DNA from 2 places in the Pseudomonas sp. B19(2017) genome. Region 1 is predicted to be linked to the other one. Evidence: predicted binding sites of a transcription regulator. Region 1 holds the regulator's gene; the other holds the start of a gene.
What was found. Region 1 encodes sigma-54, which starts transcription at its own class of promoters, with help from an activator protein. Its sites were predicted from a motif close to ANTGGCATNNANNTTGCTNT; they were not measured.

Region 1 (7,524 bases):
AAGGCGACGGGCAGATGCAGCGTGACTACTGGTACGACGTTAACCGCCAGGGCAACCTGCTGGCCGATCCGCGTAGCATCGGCGTACGCGCTGCCCAGCGTGCTGCCAGCCGCCTGGGGGCGCGGCCGGTGCCGACCTGCGAGGTACCGGTGCTGTTCTCGGCCGAGCTGGCCGGGGGGCTGTTCGGCAGCTTCCTGTCGGCCATCTCCGGCGGCAACCTGTACCGTAAGTCCTCGTTCCTGGAGGGCACCATTGGCCAGCGCCTGTTCCCCACCTGGCTTACCCTCGACGAGCGCCCGCACATACCGCGGGCACTGGGCAGTGCCGCATTCGATGGCGATGGCCTGGCTACCTATGCCAAGCCGTTCGTCGACAAGGGCGAACTGGTGTCGTACCTGCTGGGGACCTATTCCGGGCGCAAGCTGGGCTTGCCAAGCACGGCCAATGCCGGCGGCGTGCACAACCTGTTCGTCAGCCATGGTGTCGAAGACCAGGCGGCGCTGATCCGGCGCATGGGCCGCGGGCTGCTGGTGACCGAGTTGATGGGGCATGGCCTGAACATGGTAACCGGGGATTATTCCCGTGGCGCGGCAGGGTTCTGGGTCGAAAATGGCGAGATCCAGCATGCGGTGCAGGAAGTGACCATTGCCGGCAATATGAAGGACATGTTCCAGCAGATTGTCGCGATTGGCAGCGATCTTGAGACCCGCAGCAACATTCACACCGGGTCGGTGCTGATCGAGCGGATGACTGTGGCAGGTAGCTGATCCACAGCCTGCGCCGGCCTCTTCGCGGGCTTGCCCGCTCCCACAGGTACTGCATCAGCCTGAAACCTGTGGGAGCGGGCAAGCCCGCGAAGAGGCCGGCGCAGGCTACAGAGAATTTTTTAAAAAAACCGAAGACCCGGCCCCCACGCCGGGTTTTTGTTTCATCACTTCGCACTTGAAGTGATTCTATCTATCAATTAATAATGAATATCATTATCCAGTAACCCGGCGATGATGTTCATGAAATCCGTCCTCCGCGAACTGCCCTACCTGGAAAACTGGCGCTGGCTCAGCCGGCGAATCCGCTGCGCACTCGAACCCGACGAGCCGCGCCTGATCGAGCATTACCTGGCCGAAGGCCGCTACCTGGTGTGCTGCACCGAAACCTCGCCATGGACGGTGGCGCTGACCTCCTTCCGCCTGCTGCTGGATACCGCCAGCGACCGCATGCTGCCCTGGCATTGGCGCTGTCTGTGCCTGGACCAGGCCTGGCGCCCGCTGCTGGAACTGCGCAACCTCGACCGCGCGGTGCAAGACCAGCGCTGGCAGTTCTACGCCCTGCAGTTGGCCAATTGCCGCCTGCTGCCGTCGATTTCTCCCGATGAACTGATGCAAGGATCTGATGATGAGTGATACCCGAATCGAGCGTGACAGCATGGGCGAACTGCAGGTGCCGGCCCAGGCCCTGTACGGTGCCCAGACCCAGCGCGCGGTCGACAACTTCCCGATAAGCGGCCAGCGCATGCCGGCCCAGTTCATTCGCGCACTGCTGCTGGCCAAGGCTGCCGCAGCCAAGGCCAACGTCGAACTGGACCAGCTGTCGACCGCGCAAGGCCAGGCAATCGTAATTGCAGTCGAGCAATTGCTGGCGGGTGACTTCATCCAGCATTTCCCGGTGGATGTGTTCCAGACTGGCTCCGGTACCAGTTCGAACATGAACGCCAACGAGGTGATCGCCACATTGGCCAGCCGCGTGCTGGGTGAGGCTGTAAACGCCAACGACCACGTCAACTGCGGCCAAAGCAGCAACGACATCATCCCGACCACCATCCACGTAAGCGCCGCCCTGGCCCTGCACGAGCAACTACTGCCAGCCCTGGTGCATCTGATACAGGTGATCGAGGCCAAGTCGGCACAGGTGCATCAGTACGTGAAGACCGGCCGTACCCACCTGATGGACGCCATGCCAGTGCGCATGAGCCAGGTGCTGGATGGCTGGGCGGCGCAGATCAATGGCGCCAAGGCGCACATCGAGGCGACCCTGCCGAGCCTGCAGGCGCTGGCCCAGGGCGGCACTGCCGTGGGCACCGGCATCAACGCCCACCCCCGGTTCGCAGCCAGCTTCGCCCACCAGCTCAGCGGCCTGACGCAGGTCAGGTTCACCCCCGGGCAAAACCTGTTCGCCCTGATCGGCTCGCAGGACACCGCCGTGGCCCTGTCAGGCCAGCTCAAGACTGCCGCCGTGGCGCTGATGAAGATCGCCAATGACCTGCGCTGGATGAACTCCGGCCCGCTGGCCGGACTGGGCGAAATCGAACTGCAAGGCCTGCAGCCGGGCTCTTCGATCATGCCCGGCAAGGTCAACCCGGTGATTCCGGAGGCCACCGCCATGGTCGCCGCCCAGGTGATCGGCAATGACGCCACCATCGCCATCGCTGGCCAGTCCGGCAACTTCGAGCTGAATGTGATGTTGCCGGTGATCGCCCGCAACCTGCTGGAGAGCATCGAGCTGATGGCCAATGTCAGCCGCCTGCTGGCCGACAAGGCCATCGCCAGCTTCAAGGTCAACGAAGGCAAACTCAAGGAAGCCCTGGCCCGCAACCCGATCCTGGTCACCGCGCTGAACCCGATCATCGGCTACCTAAAGGCGGCCGAGATCGCCAAGAGTGCCTACAAGCAGGGCCGTCCGGTCATCGATGTGGCGCTGGAGCACACCGACCTTTCGCGTGATCAGCTGGAAGCGCTGCTTGACCCGGAAAAACTCACCGCTGGCGGTATCTGATACTGCCTCTGGCGACACAAGGCCTCTCTCAGGCATTAGCGGGGACCCTGTGGGAGCGGGCTTGCCCGCGAACACCGGCGCAGCCGGTGCCATGCACCGCGCTGGATTCTTCGCGGCTAAAGCCGCTCCCACAGGGGCCTGCGAAATTTATTCGCCTTCGTCGAAATAATTGTTGATCAGCTCGACCAGCGCTGCCATGGCGTCCTCGTCCTGCTCGCCTTCGGTATGCAGGTGCACCTGCGTACCTTTGCCGGCCGCCAGCATCATCACCGCCATGATGCTCTTGCCATCCACCAGCTTGTCGGGCGCACGGCCAACCCTGACCTGGCAGGGGAAGCGGCCGGCAACGCCGACGAACTTGGCCGCCGCCCGGGCATGCAGACCCAGCTTGTTGATGATGGTAATTTCACGGGCGGGCATCGTGGGGCGGATCCTTGGGCTAGAGGTCGCGATGGCGGACCTGGACGTTTTTCAGGGATTGCTGCAGCAACTGGCCAAGGCGCTCGGTGATATATACCGAGCGGTGGTGGCCGCCGGTGCAGCCAATGGCAATAGTGACGTAGGCACGGTTGCTGGCGGCGAAGCGGGGCAGCCACTTGAGCAGGTAGCTGGAAATGTCGTTGAACATTTCTTCGACGTCCGGCTGTGCGGCCAGGTAGTCGATCACCGGTTGGTCGAGGCCGGAGTGCTCACGCAGCTCGGGCTTCCAGTAGGGGTTGGGCAGGCAGCGCACATCGAACACCAGGTCGGCATCGACCGGCATTCCGCGCTTGAACCCGAATGACTCGACCAGGAACGCAGTGCCAGGCTCGGGTTGGTTGAGCAGGCGCAGCTTGATCGAATCCCGCAGCTGATACAGGTTCAGGCTGGTGGTGTCGATCTTCAGGTCGGCCAGGTCGGCAATCGGCCCCAGCAGTTCGCTTTCCACACGAATGGCTTCCGCCAGCGACCGGTTGGCGTTGGTCAGCGGGTGGCGCCGGCGGGTTTCCGAGAAGCGCTTGAGCAGCATGTCTTCGTCGGCATCCAGGTACAGTACGTCGCACTGGATATGCCGGGCGCGGGCTTCTTCGAGCAACTCGGGAAAACGTGAGAGGTGGCTGGGCAGGTTGCGCGCGTCGATCGACACGGCGACCTTGGGTTGCAGTAATTCGGTGTTGATCAGCGCATTTTCTGCGAGCTGCGGCAGCAGCCCGGCGGGCAGGTTGTCAATGCAGTAGAAACCGTTGTCTTCCAGGACATCGAGGGCGGTGCTCTTGCCGGAGCCGGACCGGCCGCTGACGATGATCAGGCGCATGTTCAGTGCTCGTTCTGTACGTCCAGGACAACCTGGAACAGGGCCTCGCTGCTGGTGGCCGCACGCAGGCGATCACGAACCTCCTTGCGATCGAGCATGCTGGCAATCTGGCGCAGCAATTCCAGATGGGCATCGGTGGCGGCTTCTGGCACCAGCAGGACGAACAGCAGGTCCACCGGTGCGCCATCGATAGCGTCGTAGTCGATAGGGGCTTCCAGGTGCAGCAGGGCGCTGACCGGAGCGGAACATCCTTCAAGCCGGCAGTGCGGAATGGCGATGCCATTGCCGAAACCGGTCGAACCGAGTTTTTCCCGGGCGACCAGTTTTTCGAAGACATCCTGCATCTCCAGTTCTGGCACTTGTTCGGCGATGACGGTGGCGACCTTTTCCAGGGCGCGCTTCTTGCTGCCACCCGGCACGTTCACGAGGGAACGGCCGGGGGTCAGGATGGTTTCAAGTCGGATCATGGATGGGGGGGATCAGCGGGCAGCTGCACCTTGCAGCAGGCTTTGCTGTTTTTCCTTGTGTTTTTTCAGTTGGCGGTCGAGCTTGTCGGCCAAGGCATCGATCGCTGCATACATGTCTTCGTGTTCGGCGTTGGCAACCACTTCGCCGCCGGGAATCTGCAAGGTCGCCTCGACCTTCTGCTGCAGCTTCTCGACTTTCATGATGACCTGCACGTTGGTGATCTTGTCGAAGTGACTTTCCACGCGAGCGAGCTTTTCAAGCACATAATCGCGCAGTGGCTGGGTGACTTCTACATGCTGTCCACTGATATTGACTTGCATACAGCTTCTCCTTTGTTGCCCGTGCATAAAGAGGCAGGTCTTGCACCTGCCCCACAAACGCTGTGGCACATCTCAGGGGCTACATCAGTCGCTTGCGTTCGCTCGACGGTGCGATGCCGAGGGACTCGCGGTACTTGGCGACGGTGCGACGGGCTACCTGGATGCCTTGTGCCTCCAGTAAACCAGCGATCTTGCTGTCACTCAATGGCTTTTTCTGATTTTCCGCCGCAACCAGTTTCTTGATGATCGCGCGGATCGCCGTGGACGAGCATTCTCCGCCTTCGGAGGTGCTGACGTGGCTGGAGAAAAAGTATTTCAGTTCGTAGATGCCACGCGGCGTGTGCATGTATTTCTGCGTGGTAACTCGCGAAATGGTCGACTCGTGCATACCTACCGCTTCGGCGATGTCATGCAGCACCAACGGCTTCATCGCTTCGTCACCGTGGTCGAGGAAGCCGCGCTGGTGCTCGACGATCTGCGTGGCCACCTTCATCAGGGTTTCGTTGCGGCTTTGCAGGCTCTTGATGAACCAGCGCGCTTCCTGCAGCTGGTTGCGCATGAAGGTGTTGTCGGCGCTGGTGTCGGCGCGGCGCACGAACCCGGCGTACTGCGGGTTGACGCGCAGGCGCGGGATGGCCTCCTGGTTCAGTTCCACCAGCCAGCGGTCGCTGTCCTTGCGCACGATGACGTCGGGCACCACGTACTCGGGCTCGCTGGACTCGATCTGCGAACCAGGGCGCGGGTTGAGGCTTTGTACCAGCTCGATGACCTGGCGCAGCTCGTCTTCCTTGATTTTCATGCGCCGCATCAGCTGGCTGTAGTCACGGCTGCCGAGCAAGTCGATGAAATCGGTGACCAGGCGCTTGGCTTCGGTCATCCACGGGGTGCTGGCGGGCAGTTGGCGCAGTTGCAGCAACAGGCATTCGCCCAGGTTGCGGGCAGCAATGCCGGCAGGCTCGAACTGCTGAATGCGGTGCAGCACCGCTTCGACCTCGTCCAGCTCGATATCCAGCTCCGGGTCGAAACCGGCGCAGATTTCTTCGAGGGTGTCTTCCAGGTAACCCTGGCCGTTGATGCTGTCGATCAGGGTGACGGCGATCAGGCGGTCGGTGTCGGACATCGGGGCCAGGTTCAATTGCCACAGCAAGTGGCTTTGCAGGCTTTCCCCGGCCGATGTACGGGTGGTGAAGTCCCACTCGTCGTCGTCGTTGCTCGGCAGGCTGCTGGCACTGGTCTGGTAGATGTCTTCCCAGGCGGTGTCGACCGGCAGCTCGTTGGGGATGCGCTCGCTCCATTCACCGTCTTCCAGGGTGTCGGCGCTGGTGGTGCTTTCCTGGAAGCTGTTGTCCTGGACTTCGGCGGCCGGCTTGTTCTCGGCGTTGTCGGCCATCGGGTCGCTGTTGTCGAAGTCGTCGCCGTCTTCCTGACGTTCGAGCATCGGGTTCGACTCCAGCGCTTCCTGGATTTCCTGTTGGAGGTCCAGGGTGGAGAGCTGGAGCAGGCGGATGGCCTGTTGCAACTGCGGTGTCATCGTCAGTTGCTGGCCCATTTTTAGGACGAGCGATGGTTTCATGGCTGGGGCTTAATACCTTGTTCGCCGGCGCGCATGCGCCATCCACTACACGAGGGCGCCGGGGCGCCAGATCAAGCAAGTTTTATGCCTTAAATTGTAGCGTTTGCCTAGAGTACTGTAACAACTTTAACCCCGGTTTCAGGGCGATTTGCCAGTACTCCAGGCGCGTGCCGGGCTCAGAGCCGGAACTCGTGGCCCAGGTAAACTTCTTTGACCAGGTCGTTGGCCAGGATGGTTTCGGCGTCGCCTTCGGCGATCAGCCGGCCATCATTGACGATATAGGCGGTTTCGCAGATATCCAGGGTTTCACGCACGTTGTGGTCGGTGATCAGTACACCGATACCTTTGGCCTTGAGGTGGTGGATGATCTGCTTGATGTCGCCGACCGAGATCGGGTCGACACCGGCAAACGGTTCGTCCAGCAGGATGAACTTGGGTGCGGTCGCCAGCGCACGGGCAATTTCCACGCGGCGGCGCTCACCACCGGACAGGCTCATGCCGAGGTTGTCGCGAATGTGGCTGATGTGGAACTCCTGCAGCAGGCTTTCCAGCTCTTTGCGCCGGCCGTCGCGGTCGAGGTCCTTGCGGGTCTCGAGGATGGCCATGATGTTGTCGGCCACCGACAGCTTGCGGAAGATCGAGGCTTCCTGCGGCAAGTAGCCGATACCGGCGCGGGCGCGCCCGTGCATGGGCTGGTGGCTGACATCGAGGTTGTCGATCAGCACGCGCCCCTGCTCGGCCTGGACCAGGCCGACGATCATGTAGAAACAGGTGGTCTTGCCGGCGCCGTTGGGGCCGAGCAGGCCGACGATCTGGCCGCTGTCGATCGACAGGCTGACGTCACGCACGACTTGCCGCCCCTTGTAGCTCTTGGCCAGGTGCTGGGCTTTGAGGGTTGCCATTTACTCGGCCTTCTTCTTGGGCTGGATCACCATGTCGATACGCTGACGCGGCGAGGTCACGTTGCCACCACGACCGGCGGTCGCCACCTGGGTCTGGGTGTTGTAGACGATCTTTTCGCCTTCGGTGGTGTTGCCTTCGTTCTCGACCTTGGCGCGATCGGTGAGGATCACCAGGTCCTTCTGCGACTGGTACTGGAT
Region 2 (7,524 bases), on a different contig from region 1:
CGCGGCCCAGCGGCTGGGCCGGGCTTTCCAGCGAGGCGTCAAGTTGCTGGCTGCACAACGGCATGCGCAGGCGCGGGTCCAGCGGGTTGACCTGGATTTCGTAGCGGCCGGCGGTCTGGGTGGTCGCCAGGTAATCTTCGACGCTGAATTCAAGAAACCCTTGGGTGACACCGATAAGTTGTTCAGGCAAGGTAAACGCGTCCGCTACCGTGCGAACGCCGGGCAGCAACAGGCACAGCATGGCCAGCGAGCCAGTCAGCAGGCGCGTCAATCGTCGGGAAAATGTCGTTTTCGTGTACATGGCGCTCAAAAAAGCAAAGCCCGTGCCGACTCTCTACCTGAGTTGCAACGAAAGGCTGAAACATAAAGGAGTCTGGCATGGCAGGTGTGATGGATTCGGTCAACCAGCGCACACAGCTGGTGGGGCAGAATCGCCTGGAATTGCTGCTGTTTCGCCTCAATGGTGAACAGCTTTACGGCATCAACGTATTCAAGGTCAGGGAAGTGCTGCAATGCCCTGCGCTGACCCTGCTGCCCAAGGCGCACCCGGTGGTGCGCGGCGTCGCCAATATTCGCGGGGCGACCATCCCGATCCTCGACTTGTCGATGGCCACCGGGTTGCGGCCGCTGCAGGAAGACACGCGCAACAGCTTCGTGATCATCACCGAATACAACACCAAGACCCAGGGTTTCCTGGTGCACTCGGTGGAGCGCATCGTCAACATGAACTGGGAGGCAATCCATCCGCCACCCAAGGGCACCGGACGCGACCACTACCTGACTGCGGTCACCCGGGTAGATAACCGCATGGTCGAGATCATCGACGTGGAGAAGGTGCTGGCCGAAGTGGCGCCTTCGTCGGAGTCGGTGTCGGACGGGGTGATCGATGCCGAGGTGCAGGACAAGGCCGTGCTGCTGCGGGTGCTCACCGTCGACGATTCCTCGGTGGCGCGCAAGCAGGTCAGCCGTTGCCTGCAGACCGTGGGGGTGGAGGTGGTGGCGCTCAATGACGGCCGCCAGGCCCTGAACTACCTGCGCCAGCTGGTGGACGAGGGCAAGAAGCCGGAAGAAGAGTTCCTGATGATGATCTCGGACATTGAAATGCCGGAAATGGACGGCTATACGCTAACGGCAGAGATCCGCAGCGATCCGCGCATGCAAAAATTGCATATCTGCCTGCATACTTCGCTGTCCGGGGTGTTCAACCAGGCGATGGTCAAGAAGGTCGGTGCCGATGACTTCCTGGCCAAGTTCAAGCCGGACGACCTGGCCCAGCGGGTGGTCGACCGGATCAAGGCAACGCATTGACGCGGCCGGGGGCAGGCCCCCGGCTCCAGTGATTGAAAAGAGGCGGCAGTAGTGTCTACGGGTAATTTGGATTTCGAACAGTTCCGGGTATTCCTGGAGAAAGCCTGTGGCATCCTGCTGGGCGAGAATAAGCAGTACCTGGTTTCCAGCCGTCTCAACAAGCTGATGGAGCAACAGGGTATCAAGAGCCTGGGCGAGCTGGTGCAGCGCATTCAGGCCCAGCCGCGTGGCGGTTTGCGCGAACAGGTGGTCGATGCCATGACCACCAACGAGACCCTGTGGTTTCGCGACACCTACCCGTTCGAGGTGCTGAAGAACAAGGTTATTCCCGAGTTCATTCGCAACAACCCCGGCCAGCGCCTGCGCATGTGGTCGGCGGCGTGTTCGTCGGGGCAGGAGCCGTATTCCATCTCGATGGCCATTGACGAGTTCGAGCGCAGCAACCTCGGCCAGTTGAAGATGGGCGCGCAGATCGTTGCCACCGACTTGTCCGGCACCATGCTGACCAACTGCAAGACCGGTGAGTACGACAGCCTGGCGATAGCCCGTGGCTTGTCCCAGGAGCGCCTGCAGCGCTACTTCGACACCAAGGGGCCGGGGCGCTGGGCAGTCAAGCCGGCGATTCGCAGTCGCGTCGAGTTCCGCGCCTTCAACCTGCTCGACAGCTATGCCAGCCTGGGCAAGTTCGATGTGGTGTTCTGCCGCAACGTGCTGATCTACTTCTCGGCGCAGGTGAAGAAGGACATCCTGTTGCGCATTCACAGTACCTTGAAGCCGGGTGGGTACCTGTTCCTCGGCGCTTCCGAGGCGCTGAACGGGCTACCGGACCATTACCAGATGGTGCAGTGCAGCCCGGGGATCATCTACCAGGCCAAGTAAGCAAGGGGGCCGGCAGCTAAGCTGCCGGCCTTTTTGTTTGCCTGTGCCGGCCTCTTCGCGGGCATGCCCGTTCCCACAGGATCCATGCAAACCTTGGGGTGGCGCCCTACCAGTGGGAGCGGGCGCGCCCGCGAAGAGGTCGGCACAGGCAAAACACTGACGTCAATTTTTTGTTTTGCCGCTTTTGCCGCCCGGCAATTGCCGCTTTCGCCACCCAAGGCGGAAGGCCTTTGCCGCTTTTCTGGCATCACTCTGACAGCACTGCGCCCTGCAAGCCCGTATTTCCGGGCTTTTCGTTGGTTGGCACAGCCCTTGCTATACCTTGCCCAACGATATTCCGGTCAACCTCCGAAGGTTTCCCCGACATGAGCATCAGCTTCGACAAGGCGCTTGGTATTCACGAAAAGGCCCTGGGCTTCCGCGCCCAGCGCGCCGAAGTGCTGGCCAACAACATCGCCAACGCCGACACGCCCAACTACAAGGCGCGTGACATGGACTTCGCCTCGGTGCTCGCCGCCGAAAGCGATAAACAGCAGAGCGGTGGCCGCTTCAGCCTCGATCGTACCAATAGCCGCCATATCGAGGCCGAGGGCCTGGCCATGGCCGACGATACCCTCAAGTACCGCACGCCAACGCAGCCGTCGATCGATCAGAACACCGTGGACGCGCAGATCGAGCAATCGAACTACACCGAGAACGCCGTCGGCTTCCAGGCCAGCTTCACCTTGCTCAACAGTAAATTCAAAGGGCTGGTTTCGGCCCTGCGGGGAGAATGACCATGTCCCTTTCCAGTGTTTTCAATATTGCCGGTAGCGGCATGAGTGCGCAGAACACGCGCCTGAACACCGTTGCGTCGAACATCGCCAACGCCGAGACCGTGTCCTCGAGCATCGACCAGACCTACCGCGCTCGCCACCCGGTGTTCGCCACTACCTTCCAGGACGCACAGGCCGGCAGCAGCCAGTCGCTGTTCGAGGACCAGGGCGAGGCAGGGCAGGGCGTGCAGGTAAAGGGCATCGTCGAGGACCAGAGCAACCTGGAGGCCCGTTACGAGCCCAACCACCCGGCGGCGAACAAGGACGGCTACGTCTACTACCCGAACGTCAACGTGGTCGAGGAGATGGCTGACATGATCTCCGCCAGCCGCGCGTTCCAGACCAATGCCGAGCTGATGAACACGGCCAAGAGCATGATGCAGAAAGTCCTGACCCTGGGGCAGTGATAGGAAGCCGACATGACCACTACCAATTCCACCACCGACGTCGGTAGCGCATACCTGACCTCGCTGCAAAAGCAGCAGAGCAAGAACAGCAGCAGCACCGGCGCCGCCGGCAGTGCCCTGGGCAAGGATGCGTTCCTGCAGCTGCTGGTTACCCAGATGAAGAACCAGAACCCGCTCGATCCGCAGGAAAACGGCGAGTTCGTGGCACAGTTGGCCCAGTTCAGCAGCCTTGAGAGCATGCAGTCGCTGAATGACTCGGTGCTCTATATCGCCGCCGGGCTGCAGTCTTCCCAGGCCCTGCAGGCCTCGTCACTGGTCGGGCGCAACGTGATCGTCGAGACCGACAAGGCCGTGGTCGATACCAGCAAGGGCATCAAGGGCTCGATCAACCTGACGTCGTCCAGTACCGCCACCTCGGTGGGTATCTACGACAAGGACGACAAGCTGGTGCGCACCATCGACCTGGAAACCCAGAAAGCCGGCAAGATCGACTTTACCTGGGATGGCCTGGACGACGACGGCGAAGTAGCGGCCGCAGGTACCTACACCTTCAAGGCCACCGCTTCGATCGAGGGCAAGGCCACGGCCATGACCACCAACCTGCCGGCCACGGTAACCAGTGTGACCATGGGAACCAATGGTTCGGAGATGACGCTCAACCTTGCGGGGCTGGGCAGCATTGCGCTTTCCAAAATTCAGAGCATTGGCATCTAGGGCCTAAGCACACCGACAGGAGTTAGCACATGTCTTTCAATATCGGCCTTAGCGGCCTCTATGCAGCAAACAAGGCCCTGAACGTTACCGGCAACAACATTGCCAACGTTGCCACCACCGGCTTCAAGTCGTCGCGTGCCGAGTTCGCCGACCAGTATTCCAACTCCATTCGTGGTACCAGTGCCGGCAAGACCGTTATCGGTACTGGGGTGAAGACGGTTGCGGTATCGCAAAAGTTCTCCGCCGGCAACATCAATGGCACCGGCCAGGCGCTGGACATGGCCATCGATGGCAATGGTTTTTTTGCCTTGAACGACAACGGGTCGAAGATCTACACCCGTGCCGGTGCTTTCTACAGTGACAAGCAGGGTTATGTAGTGAACTCTTCGGGCGCCAACCTTCAGGGCTATGCCGTGGGTGCGGATGGCAAGGTCATTCAGGGTGTGCTGACAAACCTGCAAATCGACACGTCGAACCTGACGCCGAACCCGACCGGAAAAATCTCCGAGAACGTCAACCTGAACTCCAGCGCCACCGCGCCGGCCATCGCGCCGTTCGATCCAGCCAATACCGGCAGCTACAACTACACGTTCAACACTGATGTGTACGACAGCCAAGGTAATGCGCATCAGTTGAACCAGTACTTCGTCAAGGATGCCGCCAGCAATTCCTGGACCATGTACACCACCATCGACGGTCGCAACCCTGCCGACCCGACTTCGACCACGCCGCTGGCCAACAAGCTGCCGTTCAAGTCTGATGGGACCTTGGACACTGCGGCCATGGCCGCAGGCCCGGTAGCTGGTGGCATGACCATCTCCGCCGACAAGACCTTCACCCTTGACAACTGGATCCCGGCGCAGAAGAACGCTGCCGGCGTATGGAGCCCGAACGGCGCAACTGCCAACCTGGCCGGGGTGAACCTGGACATGCTGGGCACCACTCAGTACAACGCGGCAAGCGCCACCACCGCCAAGAGCCAGGACGGCTTCGCCACCGGTGAGTTGTCGGGGCTGACCATCGACCAGAGTGGCTTCATGTTCGCCAACTTCACCAATGGCCAGGACAAGGTAATTGGCCAAGTGGCGATCGCCAACTTCGCCAACCTGCAGGGGCTGACCCCAATTGGTAGCACCGCCTGGAAAGAGTCCTACGCGTCAGGCGTGCCGGTGATCGGTGCCCCGGATACCGGCACCCTGGGCCAGATTGCGGGTGGTGCGCTGGAAGACTCCAACGTCGACCTGACCGGTGAACTGGTCAACCTGATCAAGGCACAGAGCAACTACCAGGCCAACGCCAAGACCATTTCCACCGAAAGCACCATCATGCAGACCATCATTCAGATGACCTGACATCAACCCTGAATGCGCAGGGACGCGCTGCATTCACAGTCGAAAAGGACAGTTTTATGAAAAGTTTATGCGCACTTGCCGTTCTGGTGGCGATCGGCAGTGGTGCCATGTTGTCTGCCTATGCTGCGCCCAAGCCTTTCTACCTCTGGCAGAGCCTTGCCACCGGGCGCTACATGTGCGCGCAAAACAACCCAGGTTCGGGCTGGATGCAGTTTTCAGGGCCTTATAACAATGCGGGTTGCCGTTAATTTTGCGTTCGGCACGCCGCTACTCAGCGACAACAAACTGACACCGCTAAACAGCCCAGGCTCCGAAATGCCCGATTCATTGAAGGGGTGACAGCTGGTTCAAATATTGCTTAAGCCTCAGCCAATGATCGCGCGGCCGCTACGCGCAGAGGAGATACTGTGGACAAGTTGCTTTATGTGGCCATGACCGGCGCCAGCCAGAACGCGCTGGCGCAGAAGGCCCACGCCAACAACCTGGCGAACATTTCCACCAACGGTTTCCAGCGTGACCTGGAGCAAGCGCGCTCGATGCCGGTGTTCGGCGACAGCTTTCCGTCGCGTGCCTTTGCCATGACCGAGCGCCCGGCCACCGACTTCAGTGAAGGGCCGATGGTCGAGACCGGTCGTGACCTGGATGTGGCGGTGACCGGAAAGGGGTTCATTGCCGTGCAGGCACCCGACGGCAGCGAAGCCTATGTGCGTACCGGCAGCCTGAACATCGATGCCTTGGGCGTGCTGCGTGCCGGCAACGGCATGCCGGTGATCGGTAACGGTGGCCCGATTGCCATTCCGCCGGAGCAGAAGGTAGAGGTGGGGGCTGACGGCACCATCAGCATTCGCTCCATGGGTGAAGACCCGCGGGTAATGGCCGAGGTCGACCGCATCAAGCTGGTCAATCCGGACACCCAAGGCCTGACCAAGGGCCTGGATGGCCTGATCCATACCCGCGACGGCCAGCCGGCCGCCGCCGACGTCAATGTGCGGGTGGTGTCGGGTTTCCTGGAGGGCAGTAACGTCAATGCCGTGGAAGAAATGACCTCGGTGCTGGCGCTATCCCGCCAGTTCGAACTGCACGTCAAGATGATGAACGCGGCCAAGGAAGGCGACGAAGCCATGGCTCGGGTTTTGCAAATCGGCTAATCACTTTTGAACGGGTGCCGTAAAACAGGCGCACGAGGAGAATCAACATGCTTCCGGCTCTTTGGGTCGCTAAAACCGGCCTGTCCGCCCAGGACACCAACCTGACGGTCATTTCCAACAACCTGGCCAACGTTTCGACCACCGGCTTCAAGCGTGATCGCGCCGAATTCGCGGACCTGCTCTACCAGATCAAGCGTCAGCCTGGCGCTCAGTCGACCCAGGACAGCGAACTGCCTTCGGGCCTGCAGGTCGGTACCGGTGTGCGTATTGTCGGCACCCAGAAAAGCTTCGTCGCCGGCAGCCTGCAAACCACCGAGAACCCGCTGGACATGGCGGTCAACGGCCGTGGTTTCTTCCAGATTCTGCAGCCGGACGGTACCGTTTCGTACACCCGTGACGGCACCTTCCACCTGAACTCCGACGGCCAGATCGTCACCGCCAATGGCTATGCCCTGGAGCCTGCCATCGTCGTGCCGAACGACGCGCAGACCTTCACCGTCGGCCAGGACGGCACCGTGTCGATCACCACCGCCGGCAACCCGGCTGCACAGGTGATCGGCAACATCCAGACCGCCGACTTCATCAACCCGGCCGGCCTGCAGGCGATCGGTGACAACCTGTTCCTCGAGACTGCTGCCAGTGGTGCGCCGCAAGTCGGCACGCCGGGCCTGAACGGTTTCGGCACCACCCTGCAGCAGACCCTGGAAAACTCCAACGTCAGCACCGTGGAAGAATTGGTGAACATGATCACCACCCAACGTGCCTACGAGATGAACTCCAAGGTCATTTCCACCGCTGACCAGATGCTGTCGTTCGTTACTCAGCAGCTCTGAAGCAGGTAGCTCCAACCCCGTCACTCTGTTGCACCCGTGAGGTAAGCGTCATGAATCGTCTGTTGTCC

Region 2: the regulator sigma-54 is predicted to act here: its motif matches at 2,487-2,506, upstream of flgB (flagellar basal body rod protein FlgB).

The regions. Positions count from the first base shown of each region.
Region 1 is NZ_NEJR01000004.1:190,377-197,900, forward strand. It holds gene pmbA (metalloprotease PmbA) at 1-767, shown strand, start outside; gene CAF70_RS08515 (FagA protein) at 1,008-1,400, shown strand; gene CAF70_RS08520 (lyase family protein) at 1,393-2,769, shown strand; gene CAF70_RS08525 (HPr family phosphocarrier protein) at 2,917-3,189, opposite strand; gene rapZ (RNase adapter RapZ) at 3,209-4,063, opposite strand; gene ptsN (PTS IIA-like nitrogen regulatory protein PtsN) at 4,066-4,530, opposite strand; gene hpf (ribosome hibernation-promoting factor, HPF/YfiA family) at 4,543-4,851, opposite strand; gene CAF70_RS08545 (RNA polymerase factor sigma-54) at 4,931-6,424, opposite strand; gene lptB (LPS export ABC transporter ATP-binding protein) at 6,601-7,326, opposite strand; gene lptA (lipopolysaccharide transport periplasmic protein LptA) at 7,327-7,524, opposite strand, start outside.
Region 2 is NZ_NEJR01000018.1:52,322-59,845, forward strand. It holds gene flgA (flagellar basal body P-ring formation chaperone FlgA) at 1-301, opposite strand, end outside; gene CAF70_RS21160 (chemotaxis protein CheV) at 379-1,308, shown strand; gene cheR (protein-glutamate O-methyltransferase CheR) at 1,360-2,187, shown strand; gene flgB (flagellar basal body rod protein FlgB) at 2,553-2,963, shown strand; gene flgC (flagellar basal body rod protein FlgC) at 2,966-3,409, shown strand; gene flgD (flagellar hook assembly protein FlgD) at 3,422-4,123, shown strand; gene flgE (flagellar hook protein FlgE) at 4,153-5,475, shown strand; gene flgF (flagellar basal-body rod protein FlgF) at 5,883-6,623, shown strand; gene flgG (flagellar basal-body rod protein FlgG) at 6,671-7,456, shown strand; gene flgH (flagellar basal body L-ring protein FlgH) at 7,507-7,524, shown strand, end outside.